2 regions of the Viridibacillus sp. KH_047 genome follow, and region 1 is predicted to be linked to the other one. Evidence: riboswitches for the same ligand, from Rfam matches in the RefSeq annotation. Region 1 holds a riboswitch; the other holds the start of a gene.
What was found. A riboswitch is a leader RNA that binds a small molecule or an ion and turns the genes downstream of it on or off. The one in region 1 is predicted to bind FMN.
Positions count from the first base shown of each region.

Region 2: linked by a shared signal. The riboswitch ahead of ribD (bifunctional diaminohydroxyphosphoribosylaminopyrimidine deaminase/5-amino-6-(5-phosphoribosylamino)uracil reductase RibD) and the one ahead of AC3IS5_RS15110 (ECF transporter S component) in region 1 are both predicted to bind FMN.

Region 1 covers NZ_CM174479.1:3,058,765-3,070,140, forward strand. The annotation lists gene AC3IS5_RS15090 (LysR family transcriptional regulator) at 1-569, shown strand, start outside; gene AC3IS5_RS15095 (hypothetical protein) at 629-937, opposite strand; gene trhO (oxygen-dependent tRNA uridine(34) hydroxylase TrhO) at 1,033-1,995, opposite strand; gene AC3IS5_RS15105 (hypothetical protein) at 2,485-2,904, opposite strand; gene AC3IS5_RS15110 (ECF transporter S component) at 3,115-3,696, opposite strand; FMN riboswitch at 3,856-3,993, opposite strand; gene AC3IS5_RS15115 (ATP-binding protein) at 4,083-5,864, opposite strand; gene AC3IS5_RS15120 (response regulator transcription factor) at 5,857-6,573, opposite strand; gene ccsB (c-type cytochrome biogenesis protein CcsB) at 6,693-7,883, opposite strand; gene resB (cytochrome c biogenesis protein ResB) at 7,883-9,571, opposite strand; gene resA (thiol-disulfide oxidoreductase ResA) at 9,588-10,118, opposite strand; gene AC3IS5_RS15140 (pseudouridine synthase) at 10,374-11,105, opposite strand; gene AC3IS5_RS15145 (D-alanyl-D-alanine carboxypeptidase family protein) at 11,302-11,376, opposite strand, start outside.
Region 2 covers NZ_CM174479.1:1,800,009-1,811,384, reverse strand. The annotation lists gene AC3IS5_RS09105 (DUF3139 domain-containing protein) at 110-460, opposite strand; gene AC3IS5_RS09100 (MFS transporter) at 1,633-2,973, opposite strand; gene AC3IS5_RS09095 (MarR family winged helix-turn-helix transcriptional regulator) at 2,993-3,442, opposite strand; gene ribH (6,7-dimethyl-8-ribityllumazine synthase) at 3,825-4,289, opposite strand; gene AC3IS5_RS09085 (bifunctional 3,4-dihydroxy-2-butanone-4-phosphate synthase/GTP cyclohydrolase II) at 4,303-5,493, opposite strand; gene ribE (riboflavin synthase) at 5,512-6,150, opposite strand; gene ribD (bifunctional diaminohydroxyphosphoribosylaminopyrimidine deaminase/5-amino-6-(5-phosphoribosylamino)uracil reductase RibD) at 6,154-7,239, opposite strand; FMN riboswitch at 7,374-7,507, opposite strand; FMN riboswitch at 7,633-7,766, opposite strand; FMN riboswitch at 7,913-8,045, opposite strand; gene AC3IS5_RS09070 (hypothetical protein) at 8,893-9,090, opposite strand; gene AC3IS5_RS09065 (methyltransferase domain-containing protein) at 9,312-10,067, shown strand; gene AC3IS5_RS09060 (LysR family transcriptional regulator) at 10,249-11,112, opposite strand; gene AC3IS5_RS09055 (hypothetical protein) at 11,204-11,376, opposite strand, start outside.

The sequences.
Region 1 (11,376 bases):
TCCGCAAAGAATTCCCTGATATCCATTTTCAACTTATTCAAAATCATACACATACACAATTGAAGCAATTAAAATCAGGTGAGCTTGATCTGTCCTTACTAGCAGCGATGGAAGTCGAAAAACCTATTCAATGGACTGAATTATGGCGAGATGAGTTGTATCTGATTGTGCCGATTTATCATCCACTAGCTATGAAAAAGAGTATTACACTTAAAGAACTAGCTGATGAATCATTTATTTTGTTAAAAAAAGGGTACGCTTTACGCATTACGGTTGATGAAATTTTCGAGAAGGTCGGGATTACACCTAAAATCACCTTTGTAGGTGATGAGGTAGGGACTGTTGCAGGGTTTGTTGCAAATGGACTTGGCTTTTCATTGTTACCGGACGGTGAGGAAATTAATCCTAGGAAAATCGCTAAAATTCATATCAGTGATGTGAAATGTGAACGTATTATTGGCATGGCCTGGGCAGAGGGGCGCTATTTATCTCCTGCAGCAAAGCAATTTCAAAAATTCATACTCGATTTCTTTGAGGTACGAAAAAAAGCAGTAAAAGAGCATAAATAGGCTCTTTTGCTGCTTTTACTTTGGTATAAAAATAGATTCAACTTCAATAATCTCTATTATTATATTAACTCAACTATTAGTTCTACTATTTCTCCTTCATGTTCTTCTAATAATTCCAAGATATCTTGATCCTCTATATAAAAATCATTGGCAAATTTATTGCCACCATAACCATCTTTCCCTTCAAAATAGAAGATTTCAGCTGTACCTCTATATTCTTGTGATTGAGACTTTTGCAGATGTAGGTTCATTTGAACGTCTTCCCCATCAAAATCAATAAAGTATTTTGCAAGCGCAGTTTTATCTATGTAAAGGATATTCGGTCCTTTCATTTTTTGAATAATAATTGTTCCTTTTAAAGTCGACATCTTAAATTCCTTTCTGCTTCCTTGGCATATTAAACGGATAAAAGGCTGCCATTGTATGGGAGATCCCCACATTTGGCAGCCTTCTATAAATTTGTTTAAGCGAATACTTCGCCGATTTTTGCTAAACGTTCTTTTACTTCTACCTCAGTTAAACCATTACGAGGGATATAGCGGTTACGAGGATGTACACGGCATTCATGAGTACAGCCACCTAAATGCTTATCTTCATTTTCTTTTGAAGCGATAATTTGCTTGTTACATTCAGGGTTTGAACAATTAATATAACGTTCACAAGGTTCGCCATCAAAATGATCACGACCTACGATTACATGCTCAACTTGATTCACGGGAACAGTTAAACGCTCGTCGAAAACGTAACATTGACCGTCCCAAAGCTGACCTTTAGCTACAGGGTCTTTTCCGTAAGTAACGATACCACCGTGTAATTGACTCACATCTTCAAAACCTTCACGTTTTAACCAACCTGAGAATTTCTCACAACGGATACCACCAGTACAGTAAGTTAAAATTTGCTTACCTTCTAGTAGTTCTTTATTGTCGCGAATCCAGTCTGGTAAATCGCGGAACGTTTCGATATCTGGGCGAATCGCACCTTTGAAGTGGCCTACATCAAATTCGTACGTATTACGTGCATCAACGATTACTGTATTCTCTTCTTGCATCTTCTCTAAGAATTCTGCAGGCTCTAAATAATTACCTGTAATTTCATGTGGGTTAACATCGTCTTCTAGGCTTAAATTTACAAGCTCAGGTCTTGGACGTACATGCATTTTCTTGAAAGCATGTTGTTCTGATTCATCAATTTTGAAAACGATACCGTCAAAGCGAGGATCAGCTTTCATATGAGCCATATAAGCATCTGTTTGTTCCACATTTCCTGAGACTGTTCCGTTAATACCTTCTGAAGCGACTAAAATACGACCTTTTAACTCAATTGATTTACAGTATGCTAAATGCTCTGCAGCAAATGCTTCTGGGTCTTTAATCGTTGTGTAAAAATAATAAAGTAAAACGCGGTAATTCAATGTTGTTTCCACCTATCGTGTATATTTGCAAGATATAGTTATAGGGTTTTAATGTATAGCATTATTCTTGCATTTGTTGTTTTATAGTACTTTTCAAAAAAAAGCACTTTTATCATTATACATCATTATTTCATTTTATGCTGTGGGAACAATTGAAGAAATCACATTGGATTAGATAATAATTAATTTCAAATCATTAAACAAAAGTTCTGCTACAGTTTTTCATCATATAATTTATTTTCTTTGTCCTTTAGAATTTAAATTTTTTACGTTCTTTCATTATTAGTTTACATGGTATTCACCATACTATTCCTTATCTTTATGCACTGTATTCATAGCATGATTTGATCATTCGTCTTTACTTTTATAAGCCTTTTATCTGCTAAAATTTCTACCATTACAGCATTATCTATATAATTACATCGGCTTTCTTTTTTACAATTTATTATTATCATAAAAAAGCAATGAGGTACAGGACCCCATTGCTAATTGATATTACATTCAAATATTCTGCTCTTCATAAGAATATTGCGTCAAACGAATAGCGACTTTACGTAACATTAAATCTACGAAAAAGAAAACGCTCCCTAAAATAAAGCCAGCAGTAGCAGCTGTTATTATTTGAAGATACCAAACTCCACCTTGTGAGTAATAAGCAAATGTAATCGGAATGACTATACCTGTTCCGAAAGCCATATGCAATAACAGCGAGTAACCTCTCACATTCATTTTACGTTCCGCTATTCTATCTGCTATATATGAAGCCAATAAACCGTACGTAAATATAATCGGAACAACATATACGGTTAATGCAAATGCACTGTGTAGAAAATGTTCATCTGCTTGCATAAATAAAAAAGGTATTATAAAGAAGGAAATAATCGATGTAAAAAAAGCGCTTAATAGTTTTCTTTCAGCCATTCACATACATCCTTTCTTTTCTTGGAAGTTGGTAACGATATATCGAAGATAATATATAACATCGTAAAACCTTAAGTTATGCATTCTCGTTTATTCACCATTTTACTACTTAATGTACTGAATATTCTTTTATTAACAGTATTATACAATCATTCATCTTTTTATACAATTATAAAAGCCGATGTTTTATTACAAACATCGGCTGAAGCTTTAATTTAAATAATGCATCCTTTGTTTTTCAATCCATTTTTTCATGCTATTAAACAATATCATGAATATTATCATAACGATGATTCCTTTTATAATATTAAAAGGTAATACACCAAGTACAATCATTTTGGTTAATGCTGTTCCAGTTGTAGCTGGAACATTTAAAAAGTACGTATACATAGGTAAGAATAGCAGATAGTTCAGTACACTCATACCTACTGCCATTGTTAAGGTGCCAACGACAAATCCAGTAGTTAAGCCTTTCGTACTTGAAAGACGTTTATAGACAAAATATACTGGCATGATAAATAATACGCCTGTTGTAAAGTTTGCAATATGACCAACTGGCATACCTGTTGGACTCCCTGAGAAAATCCAATCTAACACATTCTTAAATAACTCTACTAGAATACCTGCTAGAGGCCCCATTGTGATTGCTGCGATTAAGGCTGGCACATCACTAAAGTCCACTTCCAAAAATGCCGGAAACGGTGGTAGTGGGAAGTTAAATAGCATTAATACAAAAGAAATACTACTTAACATTGCAATTGCAATCCTCTTCTGCAATTTCATGTTCTTCATAATACTTTTCTCTCCTTTTGTAGATCCACTTCAAAAAGAGGAAAGGTATAGTCGTTGCTATGCAAAAAAATACCCTTAAGCACATAGTGTACTTAAGGGAGAATTTAGGCATAGTCAAATAAGCGTCTTATTGATACTCAAATTGAAAGACGACCGTACCTTCACCTTCTCCCATCCAGACTATACTGTCGGCTTTGGAATTTAACCAAATCCTGCCTTGCGGCTCGCGGGCTTAAGAGTATTGCTTAGTTCTCTAATACCGCCGATCGGGAATTTCACCCTGCCCCGAAGATGAACCATAATTTAATTGTAATACACTATAACTATATGCAAAAAAAAACGAATTGTAAAGTCTTCTAACTTACAATTCGTTTTTTGATATTAATTTACATTTTATCAATTGGTAAATAGAATGTGAATGTAGTTCCTTTATCAACTTCACTTTCCACTGTAATTCTACCCTTATGTGCTTCAACAATATTTTTGGCAATGGCCAGACCTAGACCAGTACCACCCTTACCACGTGTTCTTGCTTTATCAGCTTTATAGAAACGCTCAAATACATAATGCAGATCGTCTGCTGGTATCCCTGCACCATTATCTTTTACTTGAATGCGTGCAAAGGATAGCTGACGATCTACAATAACTTCTACGCTTCCTTCGACTGGTGTATGGCGTATGGCATTGTCAATTAAGTTTGTTAATACTTGTTCTATACGGTCTTCATCCATTTCTAAGTGATGTGTATCTTCAATAGTTGTATTAAATGTCAGATTTACTCGTTTCTCTCTTGCTACTTGAACAAATTTTTGTGTAATTCTTTCAATAACAAGTGATATTGGAACAGAATCTTTATATAAGCGCATATGCCCTGATTCCATACGAGCTAAGTCAAGCAAGTCTGTGACTAAACGACCCATTCGTTGCGACTCATCATAGATGATTTTAATCATTTCTTTACGTTCTTCTTCACTTGATACGACCTCATCCATAATAGCTTCACTATAGCCTTGAAGCATGGCTATTGGAGTTCGTAATTCATGTGAGACATTCGCTATAAAATCTGAACGTAATTTATCTAAACGATGCTCTTCCGTTTTATCTCTTAACACAGCTACAGCACCGCGTACAGAATTTCCGCTATATAACGGGCTAATTGAAATCGCATAATAGGACCTTTCAATTTCGAGCTCAACTTCCAGCTCTTCTTCCAAATCTAAAACGTGGTCAAGCATATGGTAAATCTCAGCTGGAATAGGTTTATCACTATTGGCACTATTATTGATAAACCATTTTTGTAGTAAAAGTTCCGCAGGTGGATTGCTGACCAATATGGTACGATCTCGATTAAACGTAATTACAGCGTCTGTCATCGATGTTAATATACTTGATAGCTGTTCTTTCTCTTGGTTAATTACTTCTAAGTGGTGTTTAAGTTGTTTGCCCATTTGATTGAAAGCCGTCGCTAATTGACCAATTTCATCATTTTGTAAAACAGGTACTTTTGTTTCAAAATTACCTTTTGCTAATTCAAATGCTGCTTCTCTCATTTTACGAAGAGGAGACGTAATTCGGGTTGATAAGAAAAACGCAAAGAACGTTGTTAACATCAAAGCAATTGCCGCCGCTAGAAAGACAATTTTAGTCGTTTCTTCTGTCGTCCTATGTATAGCATCCGGGCTTTGATAAATAAATATGGCTCCGTGTAGTTCGCTTTCAACATTTATCGGGAAAGCTAAAACGATGTAAGACTCCATATGCTCTTTTTTCGTTGTTGAAGGTAGCATCATTTCCTTTACAACAGGTGCATTCGATGTAAATACTTTATCAAATGCTTTTTCATTAAGAATTTGTTGTTTAATTCCCTCTTGATTAAGTCCCTCTTGTAATGAAAAAGTAACTTTACCTGGTTTCTCGGCGATTAATGCATTTGTTTCATCACTTAGAACATCTGAAATAATAGCTTTTGTAGAATCCGTTGTTTCACGGTCATTGATAATACGTGCTATTGTAGAAGCTTCTTGACGTAATGATGATTCTGTTTGTTTAGTATGGTAGTTTGATAAAAATTCAAGCATTAGTACAGTGAAAACAAACAATACAAAAGAAACGAGAAGCAATATGGTTACCCATAGCTTCCCGACAACGCTGTTCCACATTCTATTCATTGACTACCTCAAATTTATAGCCAACACCCCATACTGTAACAATCATTTTCGCCGCATTTTCAGAAACTCGGTTTAGTTTTTCACGTAAACGTTTCACATGTGTATCAACTGTACGTAAATCCCCAAAGAAATCATAATGCCATACTTCTTTTAACAATTGCTCTCTATCGAATACTTTATCTGGTGATTTTGCTAAAAAGTACAATAATTCGTATTCTTTCGGTGTTAAATTGACTTCTACACCATCAGCAGAAACTCGGTGTGCGTCATGATCAATTGTTAAATGCGGGAAGACAACTAAATCTTTTGATGCAGAAGTTGTTGTAATTGGTGAGAATGCTGCTGAACGACGTAATATAGCTTTTACGCGTAAAACCACTTCACGTGGGCTAAATGGTTTTACAATATAATCATCTGCGCCTAGTTCGAAACCTGATACACGGTTTGCCTCTTCACCTTTTGCCGTTAATAGAATAATTGGCGTTGTTTTTTTATCACGAATTTCTTCGCATACTTGTAAGCCATCTTTTTCAGGCATCATTATATCAAGGAGAATACAATGAAAGTCATTTGCTAATGCCTTTTCCACTGCTTCTTCTCCGTCTTCAGCTTCTTCTACTACATATCCTTCACGTTCTAAATACATTCTTAATAAACGGCGGATTCTATCCTCATCGTCTACTACTAAAATTGAAATTTGTTCATTCACAACTATTCCTCCCAAAACCATCTATATGTCTATTGTACAATCAGCCTATCGAAATGAAAAGAAAAGCCTTTCCCTATAAAGGAAAAGGCTTTAGCTTTGCTACAATCCTTAGCTGATTATTAACCAGCGTATGAATGAAGACCTGCTATGATTAAATTAACAGCAACTAGGTTGAACATAATGATAACGAAACCAATTACTGCTAACCAAGCTGACTTCTCACCTTGCCACCCTTTTGAAAGGCGTAAGTGTAAGAATGCCGCGTAGAATAACCATGTGATAAGTGCCCAAACCTCTTTAGGATCCCAGCCCCAGAAACGAGACCATGCTTCTTGCGCCCAAATCATCGCGAAGATTAATGCACCAAGCGTAAACACTGGGAATCCGATTAATACAGAACGATAACCAATTTCATCCATCAATTGTGAGTTTGCACGTTTTGCGAACGGTTGCATGATAACCGCAATTGGTTTACGAATGATTAAACGAATTAAACCGTATAAAACTGTACCAATTAAGATTGACCAAACAACTGTTGTCAATTTTTTTGCATTGACGATTGCTGGTACGTTTGCAATTGGTTGCATTTTATCAGCGGTTAACATTTCAGATTGATGCATTCCGAACAACGCCGGTGTGTTATACGTAATTTCTTTAGTATTACCATCTTTATCTATGTAGCTAAATTCCGCTTCATAACCTGTTACATTAAATGTCGTTGTAACTGCTACGAATCCTAGTACTAGTACTAAGGCGTACATAACCACTTCTATCCAGAAACTTTGTTTAGATCTTTTTGTTAAGTCGATATTTTTTAGTAAGTAAATTAAACCTGCAACAGCACTTATTGCTAGAATAGATTCTCCAATTGCTGCTGTAATTACGTGAATGTATAACCAGTAACTTTTTAACGCTGGAATTAATGGGTTCACTTCACGAGGGAACATACTAGCGTAAGCAATAATAATAATTGCGATTGGTAAGGCAAAGAGTCCAAGTGCCGGCACTTTATAAATAAAGTAAATTAATATAAATGCGCCTACAACAAACATGCCGAATGCTGTCGTAAATTCAAACATATTACTAACAGGTGCATGTCCAGCATACACCCATCTAGTAATGAAATAACCTAGATTTGCTATGAATCCAACAAGCGTAATGATAATTGCTAATGAACCCCATTTTTTCCCTGCATCAGCTGATTCATCTTTTGAACCACCCTTGACTGCACCACCAAAAAGCAAAGTAGCTATTAGGTATGAGACAAACGCTACAAATAGTAGATTTCCGCTTAAGTCAATTAAACTCATTAGATGTTGTCACCTTCCTTTTCTTTGTCTTTCAATTTCTTCTCAGCATCCTCTGCTTTTTGATCTTCATCATGTTGATCTACATAAACCGGAAGATGAGCGTACTCCGTAACTGCATCTAAATCTTTTTTCATACTAAACCAGTTCTTGTTTGTATGCGATGCCATTAATAAACGACCATCTTTTGTTTTTAATAGCCATAAGCGACGATGGCTCCAATAAGAACCGATTGTTACACCTAACATAAAGATTATGCCACCTAACATTAGTATCATAAGTGTTTTATCTTTACGGACTGTTAAACCTGATACGTTACGTGTATCAACAGCACTAAATTTCATTTTATACTTAGTATCACCTAATGGTTCAAGTGTTTGTTTAATAGCTACAAAGCTTGTTTCGCCTTTTGGTGTTTCAGGTGTATACATTTCAAAAATAAATGCTGGATTATTTGGTAATGGTGAAGCTGTTTGTGGTTCTCCGTCTTCAAAGCCTGCAAAGTCTGGGAAGTATTTTTTCAAGACAACTTTACTATCTTTCCCAACTTTGTATTCTTTTTTAGGATTAGTTAAATCGATTGCTACTGCTCCCAGGGATTTCTCTGATTTTTTATCAATTAAATCAAAGTGCATCGTCTTTAACTCATTCAAGCGGAAATCCATTTGATAAAGTGCATAACCATCATATTTCAATGGCTTATTTACAATAATCGGCATCTCTTTCACTAGAGTTAAATTAGATGTATCACCAGGAACTGCGTCATCTGGTGCTTTATATAACTTAACATCTGTTTGATAGTTTTTCGCAACAGCGTTAACCGCTTTTTTAGATTCATTAAATTCTTCTTTTTGTTCATCTTTTGAATACGTTTCAAAAGTAAATTTTTCACTTTCTAAATAAAAGCCTTCCATTCCGGGAATAGCCATTGTTTCGCCTTCACGGATCCAAAGTGTTTTATCAATATAAAAACCTGGCATTAAGCGAAGCATAACACCAAATAGGAAAATGATTAACCCCACATGGTTGATATATGGACCCCATCTCGCAAAACGACCTTTTTCAGCTAATAATGCGCCCTCTTCACGACGAACATTGTATTTCATTTCTTTCATTTTCGCTTCTGTTAGATCAAATGCTTTATCAACTTCTTCTGCTGACATTTCACCTGAAGCAAAAATGCGTTGGCGCTTCAAGAAGTTTTCGTGACGTTTTACTCGTTGATTTTTTAGAGATTTATATAATGGAATACCTCGGTCTAGACTGGCAACAATAATTGAAATACCAAGCATGCCAATTAATGTTTGGAACCACCACGAACTATAAATATCCGCTAATCCTAATTTATAGTAAATTGATCCAAATGTACCGTAAGCGGCTTTATATGCTGCTGCTGCGTCTTGATATTCAGTAAGAGATACATAAATAACTTGAGGTAGAAATGTACCAATACCTGCGGCAACTAACGTAATAATAATAATTGCAACGCCAACTTTTACACTTGAAAAGAAGTTCCAAATTTTATCAATAATCGTTTTGTTATACGTTTTTGAACGAATTGCGGTTCCCTCATAACGCATATCAGCTAACTTTCTACTCTTTTCCTCTACAGTTAGAGGATTACCACATTTTTCACATAGAGTTGTGCCTTCTGGGTTCTCGTGACCGCATTCACAAATAATTTTTTTCATCCTTTAGAACTCCTTACTATGGCTGGATATCTGAAAAGAATTCAGCTAACATTTCTCTCGTCATTTCACCTTCATAAACTCGAACAACTTTTCCTTTCGGATCAATAAAGACAGATGCAGGTAATTTATTTACATTATAAGCTCTTGTAACACTTTTTGTTTTATCAATTACAACCGGGAACTCTAAATTGAAATCAGAAATGAAATTTTCCACTTCAAAAACGGTTTGAGCTTGGTTGATTGATATCACTTCAATCCCCTGTTCTCTAAACACCTTATATTGGTCGTTGATTGCAGGCATTTCTTTTTTACAAGGTTTGCACCAAGTACCCCAGAAATTCAACATGACGCCTTTTCCTTTATAGTCAGCTAAGCGATGAGTTTGACCATCTAAATCAACTAGAGAAAAATCCGGTGCCTTTGCTCCAACTTTCAATAACGGAATCTCATCCTTAGTAGCTGTTGTATAAATCGTATATCCAATTGCTGCTACAAGAATTACTAAAATCAGTGTTCTTACATAAAATCTTTTTTTCTTTTTATCCATACTCGAAGTAGGCCTCCTAAAAAAACATCCGAAACAATCTACCTAATTATAGCAAAGTTTTGAATGACGGAATTTTGTATATTTGAAGTGTTTGTGAACGTTTCCATTCCAATCATAGTGTTTTTTATATCACTTTTTCGTAGGTTGCCTCGTGCTGTTTTATGCTATGTAAAATTGGTTAAGACGTTTAGAAAATACTAACTAAACGTCTTGTACCTATTTTGGAATATTAACGATTATTGACATACTTAAGGTTTAACCTATTTTTCCTGTCTCAGCTAACACTCTTAATTGTTTTACTTCATGATGTGTCAATTCTCTTGACTCACCTGCATTCAATCCATGCAATGTTAAAAAAGCAAATTGTTCACGTTTTAATTTTTGTACTGGGTAACCTACTGCTTCAAACATACGTCGCACTTGACGATTACGGCCTTCATGAATTGTGATTGCCACAATCGCCTTGCCTGATTTGCTATCTGAAGACATTAGTCTCACACGAGCTGGTGCAGTCTTTCCATCCTCAAGCATAACGCCACGTTCTAATTGTCTTAAAGCCTCTCTTGTAGGAATTCCTTTTACACGTGCTACATATGTTTTATCAATTTTGAATTTTGGATGTGTAAGTTGGTAAGAAAATTCACCGTCATTTGTTAAAAGTAGCAAGCCTGAAGTTTCATAATCTAAACGACCAACAGGGAAAATGCGTTGTTCAACTTCGGGGAATAAATCTGTTACTGTTTTACGACCTTTATCGTCTGTTACAGCTGAAATAATACCTCTTGGTTTATATAGAAGATGATATACTTTACGTTCTTTTTCTAATTTAACTCCTTCTACCTCTACTGAATCAGAAGGAGAGACTTTTGTGCCAAGCTCTCTAACTACCTGTCCATTGACTTTAACTAAGCCTTGCTTAATCATTTCTTCTGCTTTTCTACGTGATGCAATCCCTGCATACGCTATTACTTTTTGTAGTCTTTCCATTCGTTCACCTCATAAGTTAAATACTATTAGCCTGTCCAAAATTATGGCACACTTTCTACTATAAGAAAAGTATTAGAACCTTAATTAAGTCCTTAACTAATATGTTTGTAAACAGTTTATCTGCTTTTTATATCACTTTTTTATCTAAAATCGAAAAAGGCCGCTAATATAAGCAGCCTTTTCTCTACTCAACTATTTATTTCCACTTTACATCAACAATAGCATCCTTAACTGGTTGGTCATCTATATAAAATGACCATCTACCTATCGA
Region 2 (11,376 bases), 1.3 Mb from region 1:
GTTACTGAATAAGGAACTTTTCTATTAGTTTACAGCATTCCTTATACTTATCTACATCCCTTTATTATAATGAGCAGTACTTTTAAAATTTTGGCTATGTTTAATTTTATTATTGATATCCTTGAAATTCATGAGGTTCATAATGTTTGAGGTCAGATGATTTTATATTAGCTTCATTATTTAAAGAATGATACTCAAATTGAAAAATGTAATTATGTGCAAAATATGTGTATTTAATTGATGGTTCATCTTTAAAGATAACAGTAGTGTAAAAAGGAGGTAGTTTCTTACCCCATACACCTTTAATTTCTTTAATCTCTTCTTTGTTATAGCCTTTCTCCGTAATAAGATATTCCATTACTCGATTTTTATAAATCATCTTATTCGCTTCCACATAAATTGTTGGAATAGCAATGATAAGTAACAAAAGAAGTATTAATATTTTGATTGATATTTTCATAATATCTAGCTTCCTCCATCCGAATATGTAGATTTTAATAATGTCGCGATGAATTGAAAAAAGTTGCGACTTTTGTTAAATGTGACATTGGACAATTCAAAGTACAAGAATTGTATATTTCATATGATACAGGAGGGATTGTTCCTGAGTAAATCAAAAATAAACGGTGCATTTTAGAAGTAAAAACAATCTTTTTTTCAGCTACAATTAGTGCTATTATTGGAATAGTTTCTTATAATAATAATTGGTTGGAATGTATTGATAGATTTTAAGATTTTTATCATGCGAATATCCCGGAAGGATGTAATTTAGATCCAACTAATCCAGAAACTAGAGAGAAAGTAAAAAAGTTAATGGAGAAAATTGAAAATGAACTTAAAGAATTTGATTTGAAATTATGAATAATCCCTTGTATCTAATATTTTGATATAATTATTTGATAAAAAATTTGTAATACTTCCTTCCATCTAGTACATTGATTTTCAATTGAGAATTCGTGTGATTGTAAAGTACTTATCTATTTGAATTGAATTATTCTAAAGGACAAAATTGAACTGCACCTCAATTGTTAGACTTAAGTCTACAATTGGAGGTGCTTTTCTATTGTAACTGTAAACGAATGCTTTCAATACAATTATATTTTGATATAATTATATTTATAACAAATTTGGAAATAGAGGTGATTTTTTGGGTACAATAATTATTTATAGTCCTATTTTATTATTAATATTGAGCTATTATTTTAAAATTTCATTTATAGAACAGCTTCATGAAGGAAATAAACGAGAAGCTAGACAAGCAAAAATATTAACGATTACCTGCTTCACACTAGGTATCATTCCCTTGATTCTCATGTTAATGAATGCAAGCGGCTGGTAAAATGGCTGATATGTAAAAGGCACTTCTACAATATCTTTTATTAAAAGTCTAGAGTTAAAGTAATTTGCTTGTTACATCAGTATTCTTTATGAAATGTGCAACATTATATCGAGTTATTTTCAAGCTGAACTAATGCCAAAACTAGTTCAGCTTTTATTTGTGATTAACATCATATTTACGAATATTTACTAAATGAAATTGCGTATGATGCTTTGGATTCTTGTAGCTCTAAGGATGTAAGATTTATGGGGCACACTTTACAAAGTTAACGTATTATCCATCGTTTAAGGATGTTACAACGCTTCTCGCTTCTTCACTGTCTTTTCCAAAGTAAGGACAATTATCGCTAACAAAATAACAATGGCTGCCAGAAGTAGTGCGTTGCTATAAGAGCTATAAGAAGAGTTATTCAATATATTCCAATGCCCAATTTTTAAATCAAGGAAACGACCGTATAATGAAATCCCGATAGCGGAAGCTAGGAATGTCATTAATGAGAATAAGCCCAGCCCAATTCCAATTTGCTCTGGTGGTAAAATTTGTGATATATAATTGGAAAATGCTGTTTGATTCGCTGTAAAACCTAAAAATACGAAAATGGCCATTAAAGAAATCCAAATTGGAGATAATCCAACAATTGTAGAAAGTCCCAAACAAGCGATAGCCATCAAAACAAAACTACATTGATTGACAAATTGGCTACCTTTTATTTGAATTAAACGGCCAACTTGTGAGCCTAATATAGTCGTGAGAAGCGCACCCGGGAATAAAACAAGCCCAATCCAATCAGTAGATAAACCGTTCGCTTTTGAAAGCATTAGCGGAAGGATGAATAGCGTTCCCATATAGGTGATCGTATTTAAAAAACTCATTAAAAGTACTAAGCTGAACGAGCGGTTTTTAAAAATTTGAATCTCGACAAATGGATCGGCAGTTCGCTTACTTTGCAAGTAGAAAATAAATAAAAGAACAGCTGCCACTAGAAGTAGCCAACTAGAAACGTTGATTCCCATTAAAATTGCCGTAATCGCAAGCATAAAAATAATCGCACCGAGAATATCGAAAGTCCCAGTTTTTGTTTCTTCTTTAGGTACGTATTTAAGGAAAATAGGCAGTCCTAATAAACTTAAGAAATTAATTACGAATAATGCTTTCCAACCAAACCAATCTGTTAAAAAACCACCCAAAATAGGACCAACTGCAGCCCCTAGTGCAACGATTGAAAAGACCATTGCGAGCATTTTACCACGGTATTCTGGCGGATAAAATCGAGGCCCCATAACCATACTTAGTGATGGGAGCGCTGCTGCACCAAATCCTTGGATTATTCGTGCGACGATAACCCATCCAAAGTTAATGCTGAAAAATCCAATCAATGAACCGATCATGAAAATGATAAGACCTATAACAAGTAAACGTCGAATCGGATAGGTGTCAGCCAATTTCCCAAAAATAACGGCTCCGATACCAAACGTCAAACTAAATATTGAAGTAACCCAGCTCACTTCAGTAGGGTTTAAAATAAATTCTTCTGAAAATTTCGGCAATGCAACATTCATCATTGTCGTATTCATAGTAGCGAATATTAGAATAAAACAAATAGAATAATTTAATCGTTTTAATTGATTACTCATGAATTAAACCTCCTCCTGTTCAAATGTTATCTATATTTTTTAAATGTAGAATTAGCTTAGAAAAAATCCCTGATAATTGGGAAATTTCTTCCTCGCTTAAAATAGAAAAGGCTTCCTTATTCCCGGCAATTCTCTTTGGACGTGTAGCTTCTAATGCCTTCTTACCTTTCTCAGTCATAAGGACGCGGGTAATTCTACGATCCTTTGAATCCTTGTATATATCTAAATAGCCTCCTTTTTTTAGTCGATCAACAACACCTGTGATTGCTTGTTTTGTCACTAATGTATTTTGCTGGAGATCCCCCATAGTTAAATTAGGTGTAGCGTTTAATAGTGACAAAATCATGTATTGCTGTACACTGTTTAGATCTGCTTCCTGCGCATACTTGCCACCTAGTCTTTCCAATATGTTAGCTACACGGACAATATCCAATATGGTGTTTGCCAGCTTGGTATCTTTATCTTCCATATTTCCTCCTCCTCTAAGTATGATTACTCAACATGTTGACTTTTTTAAATCGTACCTCCTTTTACCATAATAGTCAACATGTGGACAATCATCCTGTGAAAAAATTTTATGTTTCGGGGAGTATTCATATCAATACATTTATTATCACCTCACAGAATAGAATATTTGTTCTATTTTAACTTTTTTCAGTTTTTTTAAAAATTTTAATAGATTATTAAATCAATAGAAATGAAAGCAAAATAAAAAAATGTACACCACTAAATTGAATTTAGTAATGTACATTTTGAAAATATGTGCAACATTATAAACAAGTTGTGAAGTAATAAACTATTATGTACATTTACTTGTCTTTAATATTACAGAGTATAGAAGTGCTTCATTTTTAAAATAGACGCTTTAAATTAGCCATCTCTATCGCGGCAACTGCTGAATCATAGCCTTTATTGCCTGATTTCGTGCCTGATCGTTCGATTGCTTGTTCAATATTTTCTGTTGTGACTATACCGAAAATGACGGGTACATTTGTATTTAACGAAACATTGGCAATTCCTTTTGCTGCTTCATTGCACACATAATCATAATGTGAAGTGGAGCCACGAATGACCGTCCCCAAACCTATTACGGCATCATAGTCACCTTTCTCTACCATTTGTTTCGCGATAAAGGGCACTTCAAATGCACCAGGAACCCATGCAACATCAATATTGTCTTCTGAAACGCCATGTCGTACTAAGCCGTCCATTGCGCCACCTAGTAATTTACCTGTGATAAACTCATTGAACCGACCTACTACAATACCAATTTTCAAATCTGTTCCAATTAATTGTGCTTCAAATACTTTTCCCATTTTAAGATCCCCTTTACGAAATAAGATGATTCATCTTTTCTTTTTTAGTTTCTAAATAAAACGAATTGCTTGATACAGCATCAATTTCAATCGGCAATCTTTCAACAACTTCAATGCCGTATGCTTCTAGGCTTTGAACTTTATCCGGGTTGTTCGTTAATAAGCGGACTTTTGATATACCTAAATTTCTTAACATTTGAGCTGCTAATGCATAATCACGTGAATCTGCAGGAAAACCCAACTTTACATTGGCTTCAACTGTATCAAAGCCCTGCTCTTGTAACTCATAAGTACGTAGCTTATTAATCAAACCGATACCTCTACCTTCTTGCTGCATATACAACACAACACCTGCCCCTTCAGTCTCGATGACTTTTAAGGCCTGTTCTAATTGAGGGCCGCAATCACATCTTTCCGAATGAAAAATATCACCTGTTAAACAAGATGAGTGAACACGAACAATCGGAGCTTCTACAATGCTTACGTCCCCTTTAACAAGTGCCACATGTTCTAACTTGTCGATGTCGTTTTCATAGCCAATCAAATTGAAATGGCCATAGCTTGTCGGAAGTTGCACATTAGCTGCTCTAGTAACTATCTCTTCATGGTTGTAACGGTATTGAATTAAACTCTCAATCGTAATCATTTTTAATTGATGTTTTTTGGCAAAGTCTATTAGTTCTTGTCCAGTTGACATTTTCCCGCTATCGCCCATTATTTCGCAGATGATGCCTGCTGGAATAGCGCCGCATGCTTTCGCCAAATCAACTGCCGCTTCTGTATGACCAGGTCTTTCTAAAACACCATTTTTTTTAGCAACTAACGGAAATACATGACCCGGTCTTTTAAAATCATCGGCTAATGCATTGGGATTCAATAAATGTTGAATCGTTTGCGAACGCTCAAATGCACTAATGCCCGTTTTTGCATTACAATAATCAATACTTACTGTAAATGCCGTTTGATGGTGATCCGTATTATTGGACACCATTGGATGTAAATTGAGCTCTTTTGCGATTTTTTCTGTGATTGGTGTACAAATTAGACCTCTTGCATGTGTTGCCATAAAGTTAATATTTTCTGGCGTTGCATATTCTGCAAGTGCTACTATATCCCCTTCATTTTCACGATTTTCATCATCAACGACGATGATCATTTTACCTTCTTTTAAATCCTCTAACGCTTCTTCAATTGAGTGAAACATTGCTATACACCTCCCTTATTAATATCCGTTTTGCTGTAAAAAAGCCATTGTAATTGCTGAAGCACCGTCGTTATTCTGTAATTGATGAATAATATATTTGCCTAGCATATCCGTTTCGATATTCACTTGTTGTCCTGTTTCCTTAAGTGCGAAAATCGTTTCTTGATACGTATGTGGAATAAGTGATACAGTCAGTTTTTCAGGCTGTTTATCAAAGATCGTCAAGCTTGTTCCATCAATAGCTATGGAACCCCTTGGTATACAAAAATCACTCAGTTCTCTAGAGATAGCGATGTCAATGTAAACTGCATTTGCTTGCTTTGTTTTTCTAACAATGGTTCCTGTCCCATCAACATGGCCAGAAACGAAGTGACCGCCAAATCGCCCATTTGCTCCCATTGCTCTTTCTAAATTCACCAAGTGCCCTACTTTTAAAGAGTGAATTGTTGTCGCTTTGACCGTTTCTGGCATGACATCTAAACTGAATTTGTGATGGGTAAAATGCGAAATGGTTAGGCATACCCCATTTACTGCTACACTATCGCCAAGTTTCATATCCGACATGATGTCATGAGCTTCAATAGTAACTTTCATACTCTCTGCACCTTTTTTCAGCTCTGTTATTTTTCCTTTTGCCTCAATAATTCCTGTGAACATACGCTATACCCCCACTCCCGAAATCACTTTAATTACATCACCAATTCGATCCACTTGCTGCAGTTTTAGTGGGACAGCCTCAGTCATGCTATTTACGTCTAAATCTTCCAACATTCCAATTCCATCATGGTCACCTACTATTTTTGGTGCTATGTAAGTAATCATTTCATTGACTAGGACCGAATTGATAAAGTTTGTATTTATACGCTGCCCCCCTTCCACATAAAGCGTGACGATATTTCGCATTGCCAGCTCTTGAAGGACATCCTGGATTGCGAGTGTTTTTGTTTTAAGTTGGATTACTTGTACATTGGCTTGTGCAAAGCTTGTGATTTGATCAGAAGTAACTTCACACCCAACGATTATCCATGTCTGTGTTGTTTGATCGGTGACAACCTTAGCATTTATAGGGGTTCTTAAATGCGTATCCAAAATAATTCGAATCGGTTGCTTTTTACTTTCTGCAAATCGATTTGTTAGTAATGGGTCATCTTTTAACACCGTCCCAACACCAACTAAGATCGCATCCGTTCGCGCTCTTTTGCGATGAACATCCTCCTGCACTTCTTTACCTGTGATACTTTCATTTCGACCATGAACTGTCGCAATCTTGCCATCTAATGTAATAGCTTGCTTTAATGTGACAAAAGGCAATCTCTCTTTCATAAAATACAAATAAGCTTTATTTAAATTTACAGCCTCGGCTTCACAAAGACCCACTTCCACCTCAATGCCAGCATCCTTTAGTTTTACTAAACCAGTACCAGCTACTAAGGGATTTGAATCGAGTGTTGCAATCACTACTTTTTTTATACCCGCATTCAAAATGGCCATCGTACACGGCGGTGTTTTACCAAAATGATTACAAGGCTCTAATGTGACATACATCGTGCTGCCAACTGCATTTTCTCCAGCCATGTTGAGTGCATGTACCTCCGCATGCGGAGAACCTGCTCTAAGATGAGCTCCAAAACCGACTACATCACCATCTTTTACAATGACCGCTCCTACTAAAGGGTTCGGCGAAGTTTGCCCCTCACCTACTGCTGCTAATTTCAACGCTAATTCCATAAAATACTCGTCATGCATTGTGATAAACCTCCCTTTTTGAAAAATAAAAAACTCTCTAATTAAATTAGGGAGTTTGGGAGAGTTTTAGATAAACGCATCGCTAAATAAACCTAATGAAATACTATTTTTCAAAAGGAATTGCGTGTAATCTAGTTGTCCTTCTCCCATCCAGACTATACTGTCGGCTTTGGATTCGCACCAAATCCTGCTCTTATCAAGCTCACGGGCTTAGAAGATTCACTTCATCACCGTCGATTGGGAATTTCACCCGACCCCGAAGGACGTACTTATTTAGTTTTTCCATCAAAAAAACTCCATAGATTTCTACGGAGTTTGATAGGAGTTATGTAAAATATCATAAGCAAATAAACCTATTAAAATACTAGATTTTTATAAGACCATGATATTCTCTACATCCTTCTCCCATCCAGACTATACTGTCGGCTTTGGACTCACACCAAATCCTGCTCTTATCAAGCTCACGGGCTTAGAAGCTTTACTTCATCACCGTCGATTGGGAATTTCACCCGACCCCGAAGGATATTTCATATGAAATTGACTACAATACAATTAAGTTTTAGGCATCAAAAAAACCCCATAGAACACTACGGAGTTTGATAGGAGACATAAATTATCAATGCGAAATAATCCTATTAAATCTACATAAATTTAATAAGACCTTGATATTCTCTACATCCTTCTCCCATCCAGACTATACTGTCGGCTTTGGATTCGCACCAAATCCTGCCTAAAAAGGCTCACGGGCTTAAAAGTTTTACTTTATCACCGTCGATTGGGAATTTCACCCGACCCCGAAGGATTATTATATTGTATGTAAATACCATAGCACTTTACTTATTTAAAAACTAGAGGTTTTTTTTATTTCTATAGGATTGACCGAGAACTTACTAAAAAGAAATTTGTCCTAAAAGCTTGATGTACCGGTCTATATTGGCCTGTTACATGTCACGGGAAAATGTCATTTTATTTATTTAACAACACCAATTCACTGTATAGTTAGGGTAATAATACAAAAACCAAGAATAAAAACTATGGATATAAAAGTGATAAAACTCCATTTTTTCATTTCTAATTTCGGCCTAATTATACTGTTTAAATTAATGCAAGCAGGAATATAAATAGCCGTAGCAATGATAGAAATAATTAAAAAGACACCTAATAAACCATCATCAAAAGTAGAGTCTACACTCAACCCGAAAGAATGCGAAGCGTACATTATTGTCATGAACCATAATAGACCTATAAAAAAAGATAAATAGCCGAGAAATAAGTTAACTATTACGGAAATAGAACGGTATCCTATTCTCATTATATCCTCCTTTTTATTATTAAAATTATGCTTTAAAAACCTCATCACATTGTTTTCAGTCGCCGTGCACATACTATTGAAAATAACCTTAAACTATTATATAGATCGTTCTAATATTTTATGTATATGACACAATGATATCGAATAATTACTATCATTTTTCCATGAATAACACTCTCAATTTTACTTTAGCATTCCTCTTTTACTGCAGGAACATCCAATTTCATAACAGTTAAGTTATCTGTTCTCATACTAAAATTTAAACATGCCTAATAAAAAAGCACTACATAATAAAACAACTTAATATCGTTTTATATGTAGCACTCCTCTATTCAAGTTACTTATTCGTTTATTCTTCTAGCATTATTTTTATTATTCGGCTTTTGTTTATCTTCATGATTATGTTGTTTATGTGCTTCATCATTTTGTCCAACTGAATCAAAGTCATCTGGACTCAAATCAAACCCATAACCAAATTCTTCACGACCTAAGTCATTATTCTTTTTCGCTTTATTCTTTTCTTGATTGTTATTCGCCATTTATAATCACCTCCATCCACTATAATTTGTTCAATTTCGTTTGAATTATTCTTAGTATTTATTCAGTAAACCTGACTTGATATAAACTGGTTAAAAGTAATGATTGAAATGGCTCCGTATTCACAATTTAATTCCAAATCGTTATTAAAAATCGACTTTTTAATTATTTCTATATCGTTCCAGTTAGCAGTATAGTTTTCTTAAGAAAAGGAGTGAGCAGAATGAATAGTACTTGGAATGCAACTTTATATGATACGAAGCATCAATTTGTTTCAAAATATGGTGAAGGATTAGTTTCGTTTCTAAATCCAAAAGAAGGAGAGCAGATTTTAGATGTCGGTTGTGGTACTGGTGATTTAGCTGCACAAATTGCTGAATCAGGGGCAAAAGTCATTGGGATTGATCAGTCAGCATCAATGATTGAACAAGCAAGCCAAAAATTTGGGCATATTCCCTTCCACGTCGAAGATGCGCAACACCTTAGTTATTCAAACCAGTTTGATGCCGTTTTTTCTAATGCTGCTTTGCATTGGATGAAATCTCAAGAAAAGGCCGTTGCAAGTATTTATGCAGCGTTAAAAGATGGTGGTCGTTTTGTCGCAGAATTGGGTGGGAAAGGTAATATTCAATCTATTGTGGAAGCAATTCAACAATCATTTCGTGAATTAGGTTATGAATACAAAGCAGAAAAGTTCCCGTGGTATTTTCCAAGCGTGGCAGAGTATGTTGCATTATTAGATGAACATGGCTTTAATGTGCACTATGTAGAATTATATAATCGTCCTACTGAATTATCTGGGGAAGATGGTATTTTAAACTGGTTGAATATGTTTAGTGACAGTCTACTCGAGCATTTGACCAAAATTGAAAAAGAAAAAGTTATTAAACGAACTGAAGCACATTTAAAAACCACTCTGTATCAAGATGGAAAGTGGATTGCGGATTATTATCGTCTTCGTGTATTGGCTACAAAATAAAGAGAGTCGCCCATTTGGAAATTGGTGGAGTGGAGAATACACTACAAGAAGAGTATAGAACGACAGACATCTTTTCTGAGATTCTAAAAGAGCTAATCGACAATAAATAAGAGCCTATTTTCGATATACAAAACAGGGATAGATAAAGCCAGATATACTCGCTTTATCTATCCCTCTATTTTTAAGTTCCATAAATAGATTTGCATAATTCGTAAAGATATTCTGTCTCCGCTGAGCTATGTGTTGAGATAAAATACGTTTTAGACGTACAGTTATTAAGTATATTTGTCGCTAATAATGCTAGCCTGTTTTCTTCTAGCTCTTTGCGCACTACACTTTTCGGTAAAAATGCTACACCTATTCCTTCTAGTATCATTTGTTTGATAGCCTCAGTTTGATTCACCTTCATATTAGTTGTATGAGTAAAATGTTGTTGCAACTGACGATTAACCTCATCCCAATAAGGAGCATATTCATGAGTCAATACTTTTTCTTGTCGTATTATTTCTACCATATCCATACTTTCCAAATGTTTTGGACCAACACAAACAATTGGCTCATCAATTAAACATTGAACGCAAAAAGCAGGATTTACAGGCTCAATCTTTGACAAACCTACATGTGATTGTCCTGATTGAATACTGTTTGCAATCTCATTGGATTTAATGATTTCTACACGCACACTTACATGTGGCATTTGTTTCGAAAATTGTTTTAAAATAGATGGCAACAGAGAATTGGCAATTTGAGGTGCCACTGCTATCGTCAGCTCCCTATCAAAACCTTCTACATATTGCTGAAAACGATGGATCCCCGCCTCATAAGTGTTAATAATTTCCTGGGCAATAGGTAAAAACATTTCACCATTTTGATTTAAGCGAATGGATTTATTTTGCCTAACAAACAACTGTATATTTAACGTTTTCTCTAAGCTTTGAATATGCTTAGTCACAGCCGGTTGTGAGATAAATAGTTCTTCAGAAGCAAGACGTAAATTTTCATGTTTTGCAGCTTTAATAAATGATTTTAACCATTGAGTCTCCACGATGTTCTCCTCTTATTTCATTTTATTTTCAGTTTCTTGTTCTATATCTCAGCTTCGGGAGAGCAACTAAATTAGCTGCATCAATTATCCTTCATTCCTCTTTTGGTTTAATAACTTTCCCTATCTCATTCTTTTCTTTATCAAGAATTATAATTTCATAATTTACATCTTGAATCATCATTTTTGTTCTTTCTTCTTGAAGATACTTCTCTAGTGCTATCTCAATTTCCTTTATTATGATCATTGTATTTTCATTTTTTTTAA